Regions from separate parts of the Ureibacillus endophyticus genome, predicted to be linked through region 4. Evidence: a T-box and tRNA genes for the amino acid it is inferred to sense, from the RefSeq annotation. Region 4 holds a T-box; the other regions hold tRNA genes.
What was found. A T-box is a leader RNA that pairs with one kind of tRNA and senses whether it is charged. The one in region 4 lies ahead of pheS (phenylalanine--tRNA ligase subunit alpha), so its partner is inferred to be a tRNA-Phe.
Positions count from the first base shown of each region.

Region 1: it has a tRNA-Phe gene. The T-box ahead of pheS (phenylalanine--tRNA ligase subunit alpha) is inferred to sense a tRNA for this amino acid. The anticodon was not compared.
Region 2: it has a tRNA-Phe gene. The T-box ahead of pheS (phenylalanine--tRNA ligase subunit alpha) is inferred to sense a tRNA for this amino acid. The anticodon was not compared.
Region 3: it has a tRNA-Phe gene. The T-box ahead of pheS (phenylalanine--tRNA ligase subunit alpha) is inferred to sense a tRNA for this amino acid. The anticodon was not compared.

Region 1 covers NZ_JAMYWW010000001.1:2,955,443-2,960,454, forward strand. The annotation lists gene NKR20_RS14640 (ISL3 family transposase) at 1-766, opposite strand, end outside; tRNA gene NKR20_RS14645 (tRNA-Leu) at 948-1,029, opposite strand; tRNA gene NKR20_RS14650 (tRNA-Cys) at 1,079-1,152, opposite strand; tRNA gene NKR20_RS14655 (tRNA-Gly) at 1,163-1,237, opposite strand; tRNA gene NKR20_RS14660 (tRNA-Gln) at 1,242-1,316, opposite strand; tRNA gene NKR20_RS14665 (tRNA-His) at 1,347-1,422, opposite strand; tRNA gene NKR20_RS14670 (tRNA-His) at 1,467-1,542, opposite strand; tRNA gene NKR20_RS14675 (tRNA-Trp) at 1,568-1,641, opposite strand; tRNA gene NKR20_RS14680 (tRNA-Tyr) at 1,650-1,733, opposite strand; tRNA gene NKR20_RS14685 (tRNA-Thr) at 1,740-1,815, opposite strand; tRNA gene NKR20_RS14690 (tRNA-Phe) at 1,839-1,911, opposite strand; tRNA gene NKR20_RS14695 (tRNA-Asp) at 1,918-1,993, opposite strand; tRNA gene NKR20_RS14700 (tRNA-Met) at 1,995-2,071, opposite strand; tRNA gene NKR20_RS14705 (tRNA-Val) at 2,095-2,170, opposite strand; tRNA gene NKR20_RS14710 (tRNA-Glu) at 2,191-2,265, opposite strand; tRNA gene NKR20_RS14715 (tRNA-Ser) at 2,287-2,378, opposite strand; tRNA gene NKR20_RS14720 (tRNA-Asn) at 2,386-2,460, opposite strand; rRNA gene NKR20_RS14725 (23S ribosomal RNA) at 2,638-5,012, opposite strand, start outside.
Region 2 covers NZ_JAMYWW010000001.1:248,254-253,265, forward strand. The annotation lists rRNA gene NKR20_RS01175 (23S ribosomal RNA) at 1-1,502, shown strand, start outside; rRNA gene rrf (5S ribosomal RNA) at 1,635-1,750, shown strand; tRNA gene NKR20_RS01185 (tRNA-Val) at 1,764-1,839, shown strand; tRNA gene NKR20_RS01190 (tRNA-Thr) at 1,845-1,917, shown strand; tRNA gene NKR20_RS01195 (tRNA-Tyr) at 1,926-2,009, shown strand; tRNA gene NKR20_RS01200 (tRNA-Lys) at 2,019-2,093, shown strand; tRNA gene NKR20_RS01205 (tRNA-Gly) at 2,130-2,204, shown strand; tRNA gene NKR20_RS01210 (tRNA-Leu) at 2,210-2,298, shown strand; tRNA gene NKR20_RS01215 (tRNA-Arg) at 2,306-2,382, shown strand; tRNA gene NKR20_RS01220 (tRNA-Pro) at 2,389-2,465, shown strand; tRNA gene NKR20_RS01225 (tRNA-Ala) at 2,474-2,549, shown strand; tRNA gene NKR20_RS01230 (tRNA-Met) at 2,570-2,643, shown strand; tRNA gene NKR20_RS01235 (tRNA-Ser) at 2,655-2,747, shown strand; tRNA gene NKR20_RS01240 (tRNA-Asp) at 2,757-2,832, shown strand; tRNA gene NKR20_RS01245 (tRNA-Phe) at 2,839-2,914, shown strand; tRNA gene NKR20_RS01250 (tRNA-Gly) at 2,921-2,994, shown strand; tRNA gene NKR20_RS01255 (tRNA-Ile) at 2,999-3,075, shown strand; tRNA gene NKR20_RS01260 (tRNA-Asn) at 3,082-3,156, shown strand; tRNA gene NKR20_RS01265 (tRNA-Glu) at 3,158-3,229, shown strand; gene istB (IS21-like element helper ATPase IstB) at 3,451-4,215, opposite strand; gene istA (IS21 family transposase) at 4,212-5,012, opposite strand, start outside.
Region 3 covers NZ_JAMYWW010000001.1:438,594-443,605, reverse strand. The annotation lists gene trpB (tryptophan synthase subunit beta) at 1-798, shown strand, start outside; gene NKR20_RS02285 (L-threonine 3-dehydrogenase) at 840-1,787, opposite strand; tRNA gene NKR20_RS02280 (tRNA-Glu) at 2,249-2,320, opposite strand; tRNA gene NKR20_RS02275 (tRNA-Ser) at 2,337-2,427, opposite strand; tRNA gene NKR20_RS02270 (tRNA-Asn) at 2,432-2,506, opposite strand; tRNA gene NKR20_RS02265 (tRNA-Phe) at 2,518-2,593, opposite strand; tRNA gene NKR20_RS02260 (tRNA-Asp) at 2,600-2,675, opposite strand; tRNA gene NKR20_RS02255 (tRNA-Ser) at 2,701-2,793, opposite strand; tRNA gene NKR20_RS02250 (tRNA-Met) at 2,806-2,879, opposite strand; tRNA gene NKR20_RS02245 (tRNA-Ala) at 2,899-2,974, opposite strand; tRNA gene NKR20_RS02240 (tRNA-Pro) at 3,003-3,079, opposite strand; tRNA gene NKR20_RS02235 (tRNA-Leu) at 3,141-3,229, opposite strand; tRNA gene NKR20_RS02230 (tRNA-Gly) at 3,235-3,309, opposite strand; tRNA gene NKR20_RS02225 (tRNA-Leu) at 3,339-3,423, opposite strand; tRNA gene NKR20_RS02220 (tRNA-Lys) at 3,434-3,508, opposite strand; tRNA gene NKR20_RS02215 (tRNA-Thr) at 3,516-3,591, opposite strand; tRNA gene NKR20_RS02210 (tRNA-Val) at 3,598-3,673, opposite strand; tRNA gene NKR20_RS02205 (tRNA-Glu) at 3,690-3,761, opposite strand; tRNA gene NKR20_RS02200 (tRNA-Asn) at 3,763-3,837, opposite strand; tRNA gene NKR20_RS02195 (tRNA-Ile) at 3,846-3,922, opposite strand; tRNA gene NKR20_RS02190 (tRNA-Gly) at 3,927-4,000, opposite strand; tRNA gene NKR20_RS02185 (tRNA-Asp) at 4,006-4,081, opposite strand; tRNA gene NKR20_RS02180 (tRNA-Met) at 4,085-4,161, opposite strand; tRNA gene NKR20_RS02175 (tRNA-Ala) at 4,335-4,410, opposite strand; tRNA gene NKR20_RS02170 (tRNA-Arg) at 4,424-4,500, opposite strand; tRNA gene NKR20_RS02165 (tRNA-Gln) at 4,505-4,579, opposite strand; tRNA gene NKR20_RS02160 (tRNA-His) at 4,614-4,689, opposite strand; tRNA gene NKR20_RS02155 (tRNA-Trp) at 4,717-4,790, opposite strand; tRNA gene NKR20_RS02150 (tRNA-Tyr) at 4,804-4,887, opposite strand; tRNA gene NKR20_RS02145 (tRNA-Thr) at 4,896-4,968, opposite strand; tRNA gene NKR20_RS02140 (tRNA-Val) at 4,974-5,012, opposite strand, start outside.
Region 4 covers NZ_JAMYWW010000001.1:2,505,910-2,510,921, forward strand. The annotation lists gene pheT (phenylalanine--tRNA ligase subunit beta) at 1-790, opposite strand, end outside; gene pheS (phenylalanine--tRNA ligase subunit alpha) at 802-1,839, opposite strand; T-box leader at 1,936-2,161, opposite strand; gene NKR20_RS12325 (TrmH family RNA methyltransferase) at 2,221-2,985, opposite strand; gene NKR20_RS12330 (cysteine desulfurase family protein) at 3,058-4,161, opposite strand; gene nadB (L-aspartate oxidase) at 4,302-5,012, shown strand, end outside.

The DNA.
Region 1 (5,012 bases), 450 kb from region 4:
TCTTACGATCATAGGCATGCATTTCTTTTTGAACTTTTCTTCGGACTTCATCTAAAGCCCAATGGATATAACGACAATAATGGAATCGGTCCGCCACAATGATTGGTTTTCCCAATGCTTGTTGAACCGCTGCTTTAAAACTTCCATTCATATCCATGACAACGATTTCCACTTCTTGACCATATTTTTGCAAATAAGTTTTGATCGTTTGAAGTCTGCGATTAGGCAAAACATCGATTGGTTCATGTGTTTCCGCATTCGCTATAATTAATTGATATTTTCCTGCATCCGTATCTCCCTTGTATTCATCAATGGCAATTGCTTTTGGTAATTGAACACCCTTTGGTAATACTGCTTTTGCTTGTTTTTTAAATCTTCTTATGATGGTTGAAATAGATGTACCGAGAATCATTGCCGCATCTTTAAATGTTTTCGATTTCGCGGATTGAATCGTCATCGCTTGATTCGCTTCTCTTGAATAACGTTGATATCGCTCGACAAATGAAGCCTTTTCTGCAAAACGCTTTCCACATTGACAGCGGTAACGACGACATTTATACATCAACTTAGTTAAACGTCCCCAAAAGGAAAGGTGGCCGATTTTTCGCATTCGATAATCATGTATTTTCTTTGTTTTTTCACCACACGCTGGACAAATATGTTCTTTTATAGGCATGGAAATATAGACTAGTACACGATTTTCTTGTTCAACCATTTCTTCAATATTTACACCTTTTAATCCTGGTAGTTCCATGTTAAAATTCATAATGCACAACTCACCTTTTTCTGCTTGTTTCTAGTCAACTCAAGTATAGAAAAATAGGTGATGTTGTGCATTTTGTTTTTCATAAATTGTAGGCAAACCCCAACAATTAATATAGAACCAAAAAGAGTTCTAACTCAGTATTGAGCTAGAACTCTTGTCAGTTTAATGTTTAATTTAAAGATACCGGTGGTCGGGGTCGAACCGACACTCCAGAAGGAACACGATTTTGAGTCGTGCGCGTCTGCCAATTCCGCCACACCGGCAAAGTCAAATAATAAAAAAAACATCGGATAAACCGATTAATAAATAAAATGGAGGCGGCTACCGGATTCGAACCGGTGGTAAGGGTGTTGCAGACCCGTGCCTTACCACTTGGCTAAGCCGCCATTATAATATTGGAGCGGAAGACGGGGTTCGAACCCGCGACCCCCACCTTGGCAAGGTGGTGTTCTACCGCTGAACTACTTCCGCAAAATGGCTGGGGTACCAGGATTCGAACCTGGGCATGACGGAATCAAAATCCGTTGCCTTACCGCTTGGCTATACCCCAAAAATTTGATGAAGTTTTCATTAGTTTTAATGGGGCGACTGATGGGAATCGAACCCACGAATGCCGGAACCACAATCCGGTGCGTTAACCACTTCGCCACAATCGCCATAATTTTATATATTATTTCAACTAATTATTTTTGAGGATATATGGGGCGACTGATGGGAATCGAACCCACGAATGTCGGAACCACAATCCGATGCGTTAACCACTTCGCCACAATCGCCATTACTTTAGTTGAAATTGGTTATTGGCAGGGGCAGTAGGAATCGAACCCACACCAAAGGTTTTGGAGACCTCTATTCTACCGTTGAACTATGCCCCTATTTTAAATGGTGGAGGGGGACGGATTCGAACCGCCGAACCCGAAGGAGCGGATTTACAGTCCGCCGCGTTTAGCCACTTCGCTACCCCTCCATAGTATGGTGCCGGCGATAGGAGTCGAACCCACGACCTACTGATTACAAGTCAGTTGCTCTACCAACTGAGCTACACCGGCATTTAAATAATTTTTAATAAAGATGGGTCGAGACGGAATCGAACCGCCGACACTTTGAGCTTCAGTCAAATGCTCTACCAACTGAGCTATCGACCCATTTTATGGCGGTCCCGACCGGGATCGAACCGGCGATCTCCTGCGTGACAGGCAGGCATGTTAACCGCTACACCACGGGACCTTGGTTGCGGGGACAGGATTTGAACCTGTGACCTTCGGGTTATGAGCCCGACGAGCTACCGAACTGCTCCACCCCGCGATAATACTATTTTGTTTAAAATATGGTGGAGGATGACGGGCTCGAACCGCCGACCCCCTGCTTGTAAGGCAGGTGCTCTCCCAGCTGAGCTAATCCTCCATGCTGGCTATTTTATAAAATGGTGACCCGTACGGGATTCGAACCCGTGTTACCGCCGTGAAAGGGCGGTGTCTTAACCACTTGACCAACGGGCCAGATTATCTGGCTGTCTAAGATGGCGGAGAGTAAGGGATTTGAACCCTTGAGACAGTGTTACCCGCCTACACGATTTCCAATCGTGCTCCTTCGGCCTCTCGGACAACTCTCCAAGAAGATGGCTCCGAAGGTAGGACTCGAACCTACGACCAACCGGTTAACAGCCGGTTGCTCTACCACTGAGCTACTTCGGAATAATTGTATTTTAATTTATAATCTTCTTGCAAACAGCATTTAAACTATTATCGAAAGACAAGTATTATTATATCATAATCCACAAATATATCAAGTACTTTTTATACTTTTTTCGGATTAATTTACTTATTCTCTCAAAACTGGATAAAGACATTGACTAACGACCATTCAAGTTAGTGGTTAAGTCCTCGATCGATTAGTATTCGTCAGCTCCATGTGTCGCCACACTTCCACCTCGAACCTATCTACCTCATCGTCTTTGAGGGATCTTACTTACTTACGTAATGGGAAATCTCATCTTGAGGGGGGCTTCATGCTTAGATGCTTTCAGCACTTATCCCGTCCATACATAGCTACCCAGCGATGCCTTTGGCAAGACAACTGGTACACCAGCGGTATGTCCATCCCGGTCCTCTCGTACTAAGGACAGCTCCTCTCAAATTTCCTACGCCCACGACGGATAGGGACCGAACTGTCTCACGACGTTCTGAACCCAGCTCGCGTACCGCTTTAATGGGCGAACAGCCCAACCCTTGGGACCGACTACAGCCCCAGGATGCGATGAGCCGACATCGAGGTGCCAAACCTCCCCGTCGATGTGGACTCTTGGGGGAGATAAGCCTGTTATCCCCGGGGTAGCTTTTATCCGTTGAGCGATGGCCCTTCCATGCGGAACCACCGGATCACTAAGCCCGTCTTTCGACCCTGCTCGACTTGTAGGTCTCGCAGTCAAGCTCCCTTGTGCCTTTACACTCTACGAATGATTTCCAACCATTCTGAGGGAACCTTTGGGCGCCTCCGTTACCTTTTAGGAGGCGACCGCCCCAGTCAAACTGTCCACCTGACACTGTCTCCTACCCCGATAAGGGGTACGGGTTAGAATTTCAACACAACCAGGGTAGTATCCCACCGACGCCTCCCTCGAAGCTGGCGCTCCGAGTTCTCTGGCTCCTACCTATCCTGTACAAGTTGTGCCAAAATTCAATATCAGGCTACAGTAAAGCTCCACGGGGTCTTTCCGTCCTGTCGCGGGTAACCTGCATCTTCACAGGTACTATAATTTCACCGAGTCTCTCGTTGAGACAGTGCCCAGATCGTTACGCCTTTCGTGCGGGTCGGAACTTACCCGACAAGGAATTTCGCTACCTTAGGACCGTTATAGTTACGGCCGCCGTTTACTGGGGCTTCAATTCAGAGCTTCGCTTACGCTAACCCCTCCTCTTAACCTTCCAGCACCGGGCAGGCGTCAGCCCCTATACGTCACCTTACGGTTTTGCAGAGACCTGTGTTTTTGCTAAACAGTCGCCTGGGCCTATTCACTGCGGCTCTCTTTCGAGAGCACCCCTTCTCCCGAAGTTACGGGGTCATTTTGCCGAGTTCCTTAACGAGAGTTCTCTCGCACACCTTAGGATTCTCTCCTCGACTACCTGTGTCGGTTTGCGGTACGGGCACCTCCCGCCTCGCTAGAGGCTTTTCTTGGCAGTGTGAAATCAGGTACTTCGCTCTTAAAGAGCTCCCCATTACAGCTCAACGTTACAGGAAGCGGATTTGCCTACTTCCACGCCTTACTGCTTGGGCGTGCACAACCAATCGCACGCTTACCCTATCCTACTGCGTCCCCCCATTACTCAAACGGCGGGGAGGTGGTACAGGAATATCAACCTGTTGTCCATCGTCTACGCCTGTCGGCCTCGACTTAGGTCCCGACTAACCCTGAGCGGACGAGCCTTCCTCAGGAAACCTTAGTCATACGGTGGATGGGATTCTCACCCATCTTTCGCTACTCATACCGGCATTCTCACTTCTAAGCGCTCCACCAGTCCTTCCGGTCTGACTTCAACGCCCTTAGAACGCTCTCCTACCACGTGCATCTTAGATGCACATCCACAGCTTCGGTGAATCGTTTAGCCCCGATACATTTTCGGCGCAGCGTCACTCGACCAGTGAGCTATTACGCACTCTTTAAATGATGGCTGCTTCTAAGCCAACATCCTGGTTGTCTAAGCAACGCCACATCCTTTTCCACTTAACGATTACTTTGGGACCTTAGCTGGTGGTCTGGGCTGTTTCCCTTTTGACTACGGATCTTATCACTCGCAGTCTGACTCCCGTGTATAAATATCTGGCATTCGGAGTTTGTCTGAATTCGGTAAAGCGAGATGCCCCCCTAGTCCAAACAGTGCTCTACCTCCAGTATTCTCATCACGAGGCTAGCCCTAAAGCTATTTCGGAGAGAACCAGCTATCTCCAAGTTCGATTGGAATTTCTCCGCTACCCACACCTCATCCCCGCACTTTTCAACGTGCGTGGGTTCGGGCCTCCAGTGAGTGTTACCTCACCTTCACCCTGGACATGGGTAGATCACCTGGTTTCGGGTCTACGACCACGTACTCTTTCGCCCTATTCAGACTCGCTTTCGCTGCGGCTCCGTCTTCTCAACTTAACCTTGCACGTAATCGTAACTCGCCGGTTCATTCTACAAAAGGCACGCTATCACCCATTAACGGGCTCTAACTACTTGTAGGCACACGGTTTCAGGTTCTATTTCACT
Region 2 (5,012 bases), 2.3 Mb from region 4:
AGACGATGGACAACAGGTTGATATTCCTGTACCACCTCCCCGCCGTTTGAGTAATGGGGGGACGCAGTAGGATAGGGTAAGCGTGCGATTGGTTGTGCACGCCCAAGCAGTAAGGCGTGGAAGTAGGCAAATCCGCTTCCTGTAACGTTGAGCTGTAATGGGGAGCTCTTTAAGAGCGAAGTACCTGATTTCACACTGCCAAGAAAAGCCTCTAGCGAGGCGGGAGGTGCCCGTACCGCAAACCGACACAGGTAGTCGAGGAGAGAATCCTAAGGTGTGCGAGAGAACTCTCGTTAAGGAACTCGGCAAAATGACCCCGTAACTTCGGGAGAAGGGGTGCTCTCGAAAGAGAGCCGCAGTGAATAGGCCCAGGCGACTGTTTAGCAAAAACACAGGTCTCTGCAAAACCGTAAGGTGACGTATAGGGGCTGACGCCTGCCCGGTGCTGGAAGGTTAAGAGGAGGGGTTAGCGTAAGCGAAGCTCTGAATTGAAGCCCCAGTAAACGGCGGCCGTAACTATAACGGTCCTAAGGTAGCGAAATTCCTTGTCGGGTAAGTTCCGACCCGCACGAAAGGCGTAACGATCTGGGCACTGTCTCAACGAGAGACTCGGTGAAATTATAGTACCTGTGAAGATGCAGGTTACCCGCGACAGGACGGAAAGACCCCGTGGAGCTTTACTGTAGCCTGATATTGAATTTTGGCACAACTTGTACAGGATAGGTAGGAGCCAGAGAACTCGGAGCGCCAGCTTCGAGGGAGGCGTCGGTGGGATACTACCCTGGTTGTGTTGAAATTCTAACCCGTACCCCTTATCGGGGTAGGAGACAGTGTCAGGTGGACAGTTTGACTGGGGCGGTCGCCTCCTAAAAGGTAACGGAGGCGCCCAAAGGTTCCCTCAGAATGGTTGGAAATCATTCGTAGAGTGTAAAGGCACAAGGGAGCTTGACTGCGAGACCTACAAGTCGAGCAGGGTCGAAAGACGGGCTTAGTGATCCGGTGGTTCCGCATGGAAGGGCCATCGCTCAACGGATAAAAGCTACCCCGGGGATAACAGGCTTATCTCCCCCAAGAGTCCACATCGACGGGGAGGTTTGGCACCTCGATGTCGGCTCATCGCATCCTGGGGCTGTAGTCGGTCCCAAGGGTTGGGCTGTTCGCCCATTAAAGCGGTACGCGAGCTGGGTTCAGAACGTCGTGAGACAGTTCGGTCCCTATCCGTCGTGGGCGTAGGAAATTTGAGAGGAGCTGTCCTTAGTACGAGAGGACCGGGATGGACATACCGCTGGTGTACCAGTTGTCTTGCCAAAGGCATCGCTGGGTAGCTATGTATGGACGGGATAAGTGCTGAAAGCATCTAAGCATGAAGCCCCCCTCAAGATGAGATTTCCCATTACGTAAGTAAGTAAGATCCCTCAAAGACGATGAGGTAGATAGGTTCGAGGTGGAAGTGTGGCGACACATGGAGCTGACGAATACTAATCGATCGAGGACTTAACCACTAACTTGAATGGTCGTTAGTCAATGTCTTTATCCAGTTTTGAGAGTACAAGCTCTCAAAAATGAAATAGGAACTTCGCCTAAGAGCGCAACATCCATGTTGCAACGGCGAAGCCAGTACATCCATGGACAAGTGAAGTGATGATGGCAAAGAGGTCACACCCGTTCCCATACCGAACACGGAAGTTAAGCTCTTTAGCGCCGATGGTAGTTGGGGGCTTCCCCCTGTGAGAGTAGGACGTCGCTTCGCTTGTTTCAAAAATGGAGGATTAGCTCAGCTGGGAGAGCACCTGCCTTACAAGCAGGGGGTCGGCGGTTCGAGCCCGTCATCCTCCACCATATATGCCGGTGTAGCTCAGTTGGTAGAGCAACTGACTTGTAATCAGTAGGTCGTGGGTTCGACTCCTATCGCCGGCATCCTTTCTGGAGGGGTAGCGAAGTGGCTAAACGCGGCGGACTGTAAATCCGCTCCTTCGGGTTCGGCGGTTCGAATCCGTCCCCCTCCACCATCTTATAGAGAGCCATTAGCTCAGTGGTAGAGCATCTGACTTTTAATCAGAGGGTCGAAGGTTCAAGTCCTTCATGGCTCACCAGTTTTATTAAAAACTTGCCAGAAAATCAATGCACATGCGGAAGTAGTTCAGTGGTAGAACACCACCTTGCCAAGGTGGGGGTCGCGGGTTCGAACCCCGTCTTCCGCTCCAAATGTGCCGGGGTGGCGGAACTGGCAGACGCACAGGACTTAAAATCCTGCGGTAGGTGACTACCGTACCGGTTCGATTCCGGTCCTCGGCACCATTTATATGCGCCCGTAGCTCAATTGGATAGAGCGTCTGACTACGGATCAGAAGGTTGTGGGTTCGACTCCTGCCGGGCGCGCCATATATACGAGAAGTAGCTCAGCTTGGTAGAGCACTTGGTTTGGGACCAAGGGGTCGCAGGTTCGAATCCTGTCTTCTCGACCATTTTAATTGGGGCCTTAGCTCAGCTGGGAGAGCGCCTGCCTTGCACGCAGGAGGTCAGCGGTTCGATCCCGCTAGGCTCCACCAATAAAATCAAATAAAAATATGGCGGCGTAGCTCAGCTGGCTAGAGCGTACGGTTCATACCCGTAAGGTCGGGGGTTCGATTCCCTCTGCCGCCATTTAGTAAAGTGGAGGAATACCCAAGTCCGGCTGAAGGGATCGGTCTTGAAAACCGACAGGCGGGTTAAACCGCGCGGGGGTTCGAATCCCTCTTCCTCCGCCATTTACTTGAGGTCCCGTGGTGTAGCGGTTAACATGCCTGCCTGTCACGCAGGAGATCGCCGGTTCGATCCCGGTCGGGACCGCCATAAAGTGGGTCGATAGCTCAGTTGGTAGAGCATTTGACTGAAGCTCAAAGTGTCGGCGGTTCGATTCCGTCTCGACCCACCATTTTATGCGGGTGTAGTTTAATGGTAAAACCTCAGCCTTCCAAGCTGATGTCGTGAGTTCGATTCTCATCACCCGCTCCATTATGGGCCTATAGCTCAGCTGGTTAGAGCGCACGCCTGATAAGCGTGAGGTCGATGGTTCAAGTCCATTTAGGCCCACCATAATATTCCGAAGTAGCTCAGTGGTAGAGCAACCGGCTGTTAACCGGTTGGTCGTAGGTTCGAGTCCTACCTTCGGAGCCACGGCCCGTTGGTCAAGTGGTTAAGACACCGCCCTTTCACGGCGGTAACACGGGTTCGAATCCCGTACGGGTCATATGAAGACGTATAGCATTTGCTATACGTCTTTTTGTATTTAATGAAAGTCGTTATGAGCCTCAGAAGTAGAGACCAGACCGAGAAATATGAAATTTATATTATGCTAGGTATGCAGAATATTTCAGCTTGATGATGAGAAGCTTAGATTGAAAGAATATAAATAGAGTATAAATGTCAACGTTAATATGTACATTTATGCTTGTTTAAGGGTGTACAAAATTACTCGTTTACTGGTTCGAGGTGTTGCTTAAGACGGTACGAATCACCAGTAATAGTTACGACACTTGCGTGATGTAAAATGCAATCTAAAATCGCATTTGCTAACTTCGGCTCTGGGAAAATTTCTTCCCATGATTTGAAGTTCACATTGGTTGTAAAAATCGTACTTTTCTTTTCATAACGTGCATCGATGAGTTGGAAGAATAGCTTCGCGTCCTCCGGATCGATTGGTAAATAACCGATTTCATCAATGATTAATAATTTATACTTTGTATAATGTTTCAAACGGCTTTCTAGACGATTTTCAATGCGCGCTTTTTTCAAGTTTTGAATTAAATCATGACACTTAATGAAATAGGTACTTGTCCTTTTTTTCGCTGCTGTAATGCCGATTGCCGTAGCTAAGTGGGTTTTACCCACACCACTTGGACCAAGAAATACAATGTTTTCGTTTTCTTGAATAAAACGTAAGCTCTGAAAATCACGTAATTGTTGCTGATTGACACTTGGTTGAAATTCAAAATCAAAATCTTTCATTTCCTTTAGATGTGGAAAGGCTGCGACCTTCACCATTGCGTGAATCATGTTTTGCTCACGTACATCTACCTCATAATTCGTTAATTTAATGAGCGTATCAATAAATGAAAGTTCATTCTTGATACTGAAGTCAATGACTTCACTTAAATGAAGCCCCATTTCCTTGAGTTTTAAATACTCCAAGTTTTGCAGGAGATGCTGATAGTTTGTGTTTGTAAACTGATTCATTTATAGATGTCTCCGATCGCTGCTAAATTTCGCTTGGCTAAATCATTAATATCTGGATAGTTTGGCATCGCTTTCGACAGTGTCTCACGATAGTGAGCCTCTTGATAATTGAGTTTTGCGTCACTAATTTTATGTTGCGCTATGAGTTCCATGTTATAATGAATCCATAATCGGTCATCATATACTTGTAAACTTACTTTCTTTCCTTGATACGCTGGTGGTACAGAGTATTGATTGGACTTGTAAGAAATCATGTTAGATGCATTGACTTTCACAAGTGTATGGTTGATTTTGAAGGAATCTCTTACTCGTTCAGTTGGTAGCTGGAGTAAGTGATTCTTTTCTTTTTGAAATTCAAGTAATGGAATCTTATTTGTCCCTTGATGAACTTCACGGTTCACACGATTACACAATTGTTCGATATAAATGTGTAGCTCTTCCATATTCAATTGCCCTTGATAAGCATGAATTTCATCAAGTAGCTTCATCGTTGTTTCAACTTTTCCCTTTGTCTTCGGACGTCCTGCGATACAAGGTCTCACTTTGAAACCAAAATCTTGCGCAAATTGGGCAAACTTCACATTCACTTTTCCTTTGGAAAATTCGGTTCTCGCTTCATCCATGACCGTTTTCATATTGTCTGTAACCAGTTCTTCAGGCACCCCACCCATTTTTTCAAACGTTTCCGTAAGGAAAGAAAATAGCACAGCTTGCGACTTTGAAATACTCATATAAAAGAATCGCATACGTGAATGGCTCAAAATTAAAACAGCTACGTTAATTTCTACTTGTTCACC
Region 3 (5,012 bases), 2.1 Mb from region 4:
GCTACAGCATGTGCAATGTTTGGAATGGAATGTACCATTTATATGGGGGCAAAAGATACAAAACGCCAAGCATTGAACGTTTTCCGTATGGAGCTTTTAGGTGCAAAAGTTGTTGCCGTTGATAAAGGGCAAGGTTTATTAAAAGAAGCTGTAGACGAGGCTTTCGCAGACTTAGTGGCAAACTATAAAAATACGTTTTATTTAATTGGTTCTGCTGTTGGCCCTACTCCTTACCCAGAAATGGTTGAACATTTCCAATCAATTATTAGTAAAGAGAGCCGTGCTCAACATTTAGAAAAGGAAGGTAGACTCCCTACTGCTGTTATTGCAGCTGTTGGTGGAGGTAGTAATGCTGCAGGTGCCTTTGCCCACTATAAAGAAGATCAAGAAGTCCGTTTAATCGGTGTTGAACCCGCAGGCGCTGCTACACTATCAAAAGGTTCCCCAGCTGTCTTCCATGGTTTCAAAAGCTATGTTTTACAAGACGAAGAAGGCAACTTGCTAGAAACGAATTCAATCGCAGCAGGTCTTGATTATCAAGGTGTTGGTCCTTTACATGCACATTTACATTCAACGGGTCGTGGTGAGTATGTAACGGTAACAAACGAAGAAGTACTTGATGCCTTCCAAACACTTTCTCGCGTAGAAGGAATTATCCCAGCACTAGAAAGTTCTCATGCTGTTGCATATGCTTTAAAGTTTGCTCCAACACTTTCGCCTGAAGACAGCATTATTGTCAATGTATCAGGGCGTGGCGATAAAGATGTAGAGCAAGTATTTGAAATGTTAAATAAATAATAAAATAAGGCTAGGAGAATTCAATTTCTCCTAGCCAACTTTTATGATATTTTTCTAAATTTTTGTTTTAGCTTATCTAACATATCAATCGTCATTTTCTCTAAATCATACTCAGCTTTGAATCCCCACTCTTCTACCGCTGCTGAAGAATCAATTGCATTCGGCCAGCTATCTGCAATTTTTTGACGAACAGGATCCACATCATATCTTATTTTAAATGAAGGAATATGTTTTCGAATTTCATCAGCAATTTGAGAAGGTTCGAAACTCATAGCTGAAATATTAAATGCATTACGATGTTTTAACTTTGAACCATCTGCTTCCATTAAATCAACTATCGCCTGCAGAGCATCTGGCATATACATCATATCCATATACGTACCTTCTGCAATATAAGATGTATAACTTCCATTTTCAACTGCCTTATAATAGATATCTACTGCATAATCGGTCGTTCCCCCACCAGGTGGCGTCACATATGAAATCAATCCTGGAAAACGAACGCCTCTTGTATCAACTCCAAAACGAGTATAATAATAGTCGCACAATAGTTCCCCAGCAACTTTATTGATTCCATACATCGTTGTAGGACGTTGAAGTGTGTCTTGTGGCGTGTTATCTTTCGGAGTTGTCGGTCCAAAGGCACCAATTGAACTTGGTGTGAAAAATTGTAAATCTAATTCTCTCGATACTTCTAATGCATTCATTAAACCGCCCATATTGAGATTCCATGCAAATAACGGATTTTTTTCTGCCGTTGCAGAAAGTAAAGCAGCCATATGGATAAGCGTATCTGCACCAAACTGCTTCGCAAGTTCATACATACGATCCGCATCTGTTACATCCAGAATTTCAAATGGTCCTCCAACATTCGTATCCTTACGTATGTCCGTTGATAAAACATTATCTTCTCCATAAATGTCACGTAACTTTACAACTAACTCAGATCCAATCTGACCTAAAGCACCCGTTACCATTATTTTTTTCATGTTGTCGCCTCCTCTGATGAAAAACAATTGTCCATTCTAAAAATACACAAAATCGTTGATATATCAACATCTTTAATGATTTTCATTATAATCCGTTCTTTACAAAAAGACAATATATAATAAAATTTTTTAACAAACTTGGGCTTCCTTCTCTTATCATATGCAATAGGAGTTTTAGATGTAATAGCTTATATTTCTTATTCAGCAAGGAATGTATGCATTTAAAATGACATCCATTTCCTTTTAGTTAATATTTATTAAACAGAATTAATTTTGAACGAACAATAAAGTGAATTTAGAGGAAAAGGCTATTATATAAGTAAGTATTTCTGCAGTTTATTAGTAGCGGTAGTTATTGTAAGTTCATCAATGTTACAATTACATAGGTTTCTAGGTACACAAAAAAGGCTATATGAGAGTTCATAGTGAACTTTCATATAGCCTTCATGTTTTTACTTTTATGACCCGTACGGGATTCGAACCCGTGTTACCGCCGTGAAAGGGCGGTGTCTTAACCACTTGACCAACGGGCCAGAATATTATGCTTTCTGGCGGAGAAGGAGGGATTTGAACCCTCGCGCCGGTTACCCGACCTACACCCTTAGCAGGGGCGCCTCTTCAGCCTCTTGAGTACTTCCCCAAAATGGCTCCGAAGGTAGGACTCGAACCTACGACCAACCGGTTAACAGCCGGTTGCTCTACCACTGAGCTACTTCGGAATATTTAGAAATGGTGGGTCGAGACGGAATCGAACCGCCGACACTTTGAGCTTCAGTCAAATGCTCTACCAACTGAGCTATCGACCCACTTTATGGCGGTCCCGACCGGGATCGAACCGGCGATCTCCTGCGTGACAGGCAGGCATGTTAACCGCTACACCACGGGACCATTATTACTAACTATTTAAATAAGATGGCGGAGGAAGAGGGATTCGAACCCCCGCGCGGTTTAACCCGCCTGTCGGTTTTCAAGACCGATCCCTTCAGCCGGACTTGGGTATTCCTCCACTTTTAATAAATGGCGGCAGAGGGGATCGAACCCCCGACCTTACGGGTATGAACCGTACGCTCTAGCCAGCTGAGCTACGCCGCCATATTGTATATTCTAATTTTGGTGGAGCCTAGCGGGATCGAACCGCTGACCTCCTGCGTGCAAGGCAGGCGCTCTCCCAGCTGAGCTAAGGCCCCATTATTTAACATCTAAATTGATATTGGATGGTCGGGAAGACAGGATTCGAACCTGCGACCCCTTGGTCCCAAACCAAGTGCTCTACCAAGCTGAGCTACTTCCCGCAAAATTCCCGGGCGTTAGAAACCACATATATCTTTAACCGTAGCCAAACGCTCAAATTAATGGTGCCGAGGACCGGAATCGAACCGGTACGGTAGTCACCTACCGCAGGATTTTAAGTCCTGTGCGTCTGCCAGTTCCGCCACCCCGGCACATTTGGAGCGGAAGACGGGGTTCGAACCCGCGACCCCCACCTTGGCAAGGTGGTGTTCTACCACTGAACTACTTCCGCATGTGCTAAAAATTTATGATTTAATTAAATGGTGCGGGTGAAGGGAGTCGAACCCCCACGCCTTGCGGCGCTAGATCCTAAGTCTAGTGCGTCTGCCAATTCCGCCACACCCGCAATATAAAACTGGTGAGCCATGAAGGACTTGAACCTTCGACCCTCTGATTAAAAGTCAGATGCTCTACCACTGAGCTAATGGCTCTAAATAATGGTGCCGGCGATAGGAGTCGAACCCACGACCTACTGATTACAAGTCAGTTGCTCTACCAACTGAGCTACACCGGCATAATATGGTGGAGGATGACGGGCTCGAACCGCCGACCCCCTGCTTGTAAGGCAGGTGCTCTCCCAGCTGAGCTAATCCTCCTGGGAATTAAATTTTATGACCCGTACGGGATTCGAACCCGTGTTACCGCCGTGAAAGGGCGGTGTCTTAACCACTTGACCAACGGGCCATGGCTCCGAAGGTAGGACTCGAACCTACGACCAACCGGTTAACAGCCGGTTGCTCTACCACTGAGCTACTTCGGAATAATACATGGTGGGCCTAAATGGACTTGAACCATCGACCTCACGCTTATCAGGCGTGCGCTCTAACCAGCTGAGCTATAGGCCCCAATTGGAGCGGGTGATGAGAATCGAACTCACGACATCAGCTTGGAAGGCTGAGGTTTTACCATTAAACTACACCCGCAATAATGGCGGTCCCGACCGGGATCGAACCGGCGATCTCCTGCGTGACAGGCAGGCATGTTAACCGCTACACCACGGGACCATTTGGTTGCGGGGACAGGATTTGAACCTGTGACCTTCGGGTTATGAGCCCGACGAGCTACCGAACTGCTCCACCCCGCGGAAATATTATATTCTAAAATTAAAATATTGTATTACGCATATAGTTTTCATTTGAACCGTCACGATTTCGTTTAGTGAATTCAAGATGTTTGCGAAATCGTTACGCTGAAGCATCGCTACGAAGTTGATTCGTTCGTGCTCCACCCCGCGATAATATTATTTAATTTTTTTATTGGTGGAGCCTAGCGGGATCGAACCGCTGACCTCCTGCGTGCAAGGCAGGCGCTCTCCCAGCTGAGCTAAGGCCCCAAAATAATATATTTGGCGCGCCCGGCAGGAGTCGAACCCACAACCTTCTGATCCGTAGTCAGACGCTCTATCCAATTGAGCTACGGGCGCTAAATGGCTGGGGTACTAGGATTCGAACCTAGGCATGACGGAATCAAAATCCGTTGCCTTACCGCTTGGCTATACCCCAATATTTTAAAATTATTTAATTTAATTTAATTTAATGGGGCGACTGATGGGAATCGAACCCACGAATGTCGGAACCACAATCCGATGCGTTAACCACTTCGCCACAATCGCCATCGTGTAATAAGTTCAAACAGATATTGGCAGGGGCAGTAGGAATCGAACCCACACCAAAGGTTTTGGAGACCTCTATTCTACCGTTGAACTATGCCCCTACTTTAAAGTAGATGGTGGAGGGGGACGGATTCGAACCGCCGAACCCGAAGGAGCGGATTTACAGTCCGCCGCGTTTAGCCACTTCGCTACCCCTCCAGAAAGGATGCCGGCGATAGGAGTCGAACCCACGACCTACTGATTACAAGTCAGTTGCTCTACCAACTGAGCTACACCGGCATATATGGTGGAGGATGACGGGCTCGAACCGCCGACCCCCTGCT
Region 4 (5,012 bases):
AAATATAGTTTGTAATATCAACGACGTTATTGTGTGGACGAACACCTGCAGCCATTAGGTAATGTTGTAACCAAAGTGGTGATTGTTCGATTTTAACGTTTTTCACAACTTTTGCTGCATATAATGGATTTTCTTTTGCTTCCACACGTAATTTTAAATAATCTTCTGCTTTTTCATAAGTTGTTTCATATTTCACTTCAGGTAATTTCACTTCACGAGATAAAATGGCAGCTACTTCATATGCCACACCTAACATTGAAAGTGCATCCGAACGGTTTGGTGTTAAGCCAAGCTCTAATACTATATCACGTAAACCAACAAGCTCTAATGCATCACTACCTGGAACTGCATCTTCAGGTAACACGTAAATTCCATCCGCATAAGCTTTTGGAACAACACGACCTTCAACACCTAATTCTTGTAACGAACAAATCATTCCGTTTGATTCTTGACCGCGCATTTTTGCTTTTTTAATTTTGATCCCACCTGGAAGACGAGCACCTGGTAAAGCAACGATTACTTTTTGACCTGCTGCAACGTTTGGTGCACCACAAATGATTTGTCGTACATCCCCTTCGCCTACTTCAACTTGGCATACGTTTAATTTATCTGCATCGGGGTGTTTTTCCTTTGAAACAACATAACCAACTACAACATTCGTCATGCCTTGTGAACGATCAATTACTGCATCTACTTCGATTCCAGAGCGTGTAATTTTTTCAGCTAATTCTTCGGCTGTTAAACCATCTATATCTACATATTGTTTTAACCAATTTAAAGATACTAACATTTTTGGCCCTCCTACTCTTCTGTACGGTGGAATTGTGATAAGAAACGAATGTCATTTGTGTAGAAATGACGAATATCATCCACCCCATATTTCAACATCGCAATACGTTCTGCACCAATACCGAAAGCAAAGCCAGATAATTTTTTCGAATCATAGCCAGCCATTTCTAGAACGTTTGGATGTACCATACCAGCTCCTAAAATCTCAATCCAGCCAGTTTGTTTACATACGTTACAACCTTTACCACCACATTTATGACAAGAAACGTCCACTTCTACAGATGGCTCTGTGAATGGGAAGAAACTTGGACGAAGACGAATTTCACGCTCTTCACCAAACATTCTTTTTGCCAGTGCATCAAGTGTACCTTTTAAATCACTCATACGAATGTTTTCACCAATTACTAACCCTTCAATTTGCATAAATTGGTGTGAGTGAGTAGCATCATCATTGTCACGACGGAATACTTTCCCTGGACAAATAATGCGAATAGGCTCACCTTTTTTAGCTTCCATTGTACGAGCTTGAACAGGTGAAGTATGTGTACGTAAAAGTGTTTCTTCAGTAATGTAGAAAGTATCTTGCATATCACGTGCAGGGTGACCTTTTGGCAAGTTCAATGCTTCAAAGTTATAATAGTCTTTTTCCACTTCAGGACCTTCAGCAATTTCATATCCCATAGAAAGGAATAAATCTTCAATTTCCTCAATAACACGAGTTAATGGATGACGGTTACCTGTACGAATTTTTCGACCTGGTAATGTTACGTCAATTGATTCCTTTTCAAGTTGTTCTTGAATTGCTTGTTCTTCTAAAACTGCAATACGAGCTTCAAGTTGGTTTGTTACGTTTTCACGAACTGTGTTTACTAAAGCCCCCATTTTTGGACGTTCTTCAGGAGATAATTTCCCCATTCCTTTTAATAAATCCGTAATTGGACCTTTTTTTCCTAAGTACGCAACACGAACGTCATTTAATTCTTTTAAATTTGAAGCAGCTTCGATTTTCGCTAGTGCTTCTTGTTCTAATTGCTTAAGTTGTTGTTCCACTTTTATTCCTCCTTAGAGAATTCTTTTTACGATTGAGCTATTTGCGTTTGGGTAGGAAATACTTTTTCCATATAAATAAAAAAACCCCGCCCCTAAAAAAGGGACGAGGATTATATCGCGGTACCACCCTAGTTATTGCAAAAAAGCAATCACTTCATTAACATAACGACTAACTTAGCCGGCCTTCCTTTCACAAGTTGATCCCGGAAGCTGCTCGCGGGGTGAACTTCAATTTTGGTTACATACATAAGCTTGCAGTCTATGGCTTATGCTCCCTACATGCAACATTAAAATTTACTCTTCCCGCTCATAACGCATTTTTATTATGAATTTCTAAATCCTTCATTATTTTACGTCAACTCTCAGTATTTTTCAACTAATTTACGAACGCACAAGTTGATATAAAAGTATTCCTGTTGCGACAGCCACATTTAATGACTCAGCCTGCCCTAAAATTGGAATGATAACATTTTGATCGGTTTGGCTTAATAATTGGGGATGAATGCCACTACCTTCATTGCCAACAATTAATGCAAAGCCATCTGTTTTTTTAATTTCAGTATATTCAATCGCATCCTGAAGTGCTGTACCATACACTTTTACACCATTATGTTGTAAGTCTTCAATCCAATCTTCTAACTCACCACGTACAACAGGAATGTGGAAATGAGAACCTTGACTTGAACGTAACGTTTTTGGATTATAAGCATCTGCACAGCCTTTTCCAAGAATTACTGCATCGATTCCAGCAGCATCTGCTGTACGAATCATCGTTCCAATATTGCCTGGGTCTTGTACAGCATCAACAAGCAATAATTTACGCCATTTCAATTGATCTTCACGAGAAATTTCTTTCTGTTTACAATGAGCAAACACACCTTGTGATGTTTCTGTTTCCGCAATCTCCTTTGCAACAGTTGGCGTCACTTCCACCATCATTACATTATCGATATCCCATAATAATGGTAAATCGACACCTTCACGAACAATGATTTGGATAATTTGGTCTTTATTTTTTAACGCTTCTTCTACTAAATGAAATCCTTCTACAAGAAATTCACCTGTTTTTTCACGTTCTTTCCGAGTTGTCACTAGCTTTTTCCAATGTTTTACTAATGAATTTTGAGTTGATTCGATTCGTTTCATATGAACTTTATTTACCGCCTTTTCACTTCATTCTTGCCTAATTTTACATGAAAAGTGGAAGCATGTAAAAATTTATATCGTAGCTAGTCGATTTAATTGAGTGCCTAACAATTCGATATGTTGTTCAGTTGTACCCTCCCCAAAGGAAACACGGAAAAATTGTCGTGCCTTCGATAAAGTATGCCCCATCGCTAAAATCGCTTTCGTACCAGATGCACTATTAATATCACATGCACTTCCAGTGGAAATACAAATATTTTCTTCATTTAAACTTAACATGACGTATTGACCTTCAAGCCCTGGAATGCAAAGTCCACAAATGCTAGGAAATTGCTTCTCTTCCTGCGATTCAATCCACTCGATAGGTGAATCACTAATGAATTCTTTCAACCGTTTTCGTAATTGCCAATGCTTTTCTAGATGATACTTATACTGTTCCACAGCAGTAGCCATCGCAATGATTGCAGGGGTATCCACCGTACCACCACGAATTCCTTTTTCATGGGTTACCCCTGGAAAAACGTGAACGATTCTTCTACGGGGATTCAAATAAATTGCACCGCACCCTTTTGGTCCACCAATTTTATGGGCTGATACAGTAATGCTATCCACTTTTTGTGAGAACTGTGTGATATCTAGCTTGCAAAATGATTGAACACAATCAACATGATATGGAATTCCATGTTCACTAGCGATATTTGCAATTTCTTCTACAGGTTGAATCGATCCAATTTCAGAATTTACATGTTGTATGGAAATTAACACCGTATCTTCCCGAATGGCGCCTTTTAGTTCATCTAAATTGATTACTCCATCACTTGTTAATGAAAGTTTCGTAACTTCAAACCCTTCCCGTTCCAATGTATTCATCGCTGCATGGACACTCGTATGTTCGGCAGCAGAAGTGATAACATGTCTTCCCTTTCCTGCCCTAGCAAGGGAAAGAATAGCGATAATGTTACCTTCAGTTCCACTTCCTGTAAAAATAATTCCATCACGATTAACACCCATTTTGTTTGCTACAATTGCTCGCGCTTCCTCTAACAAAAAATGAGCTTTCCCTCCAGCATCATGCAAACTGGATGTATTTCCATAAACTTCTTTCGCTATTTGACTATACGCATCTATTGCAGCTTCTGTCATAGGACTTGTTGCCGCGTAATCTAAATAAATCATTGTGATTATCCCTCATTTTCAATCAATAATCTTCAGCTAAATCTAAAATTTTTATAAGTTTAGTAGTAAAATCAATGCTTGTTTTCTACTTCATTTTATGTAAATATAGGTGTCAAGACAACTGTAAAGAAGGGGACTATATGAAAATCGATACGGATATCGTCATTATTGGAAGTGGTATTGCCGCATTACAAGCAGCTCGTGTCTTATCACAAAAATTTGACGTTCATATCGTCACAAAGGCAAATATAACAAATGGTAGTTCTTATAAAGCCCAAGGTGGTATTGCCGCTGTTACAAGTACTGATGACAATACTTCTTTGCACATTCAAGATACATTAGATGCTGGTGAACACCACCATTCCTATGAAAATGTTGAAGCTCTAGTTGAAAAAGGTCAAGATGCGATTACACATCTTATCCATGACCAATTTCCTATTGATCGAAAAGAGGATGGCACTATTTCATTAGGTCTTGAAGGTGCGCATAGTAAACCACGAATTATTCACTCAGGTGGCGATGCAACCGGTAAAGCATTGGTCGATCATTTAATTGAAAAACTTCCAAAGAACGTTCGTATTCATGAGTATGAACTTGCCTATGAACTATTATTAAACACTATTGGCGAATGTATTGGAGTTAAAACGAAAAATGAATCCGCTGAGAATGTATATTTTGCATCTTATGTCATTTTAGCTACTGGCGGTGCAGGTGCCATTTATTCTTGTACATCTAATTGTTCAGATAGTTATGGGGATGGAATAGCTCTAGCCTTTTTAGCAGGTGCAAAAATAGCAGATATGGAATTTATTCAATTCCACCCTAGTCTACTTTATATCGATGGCAAATCA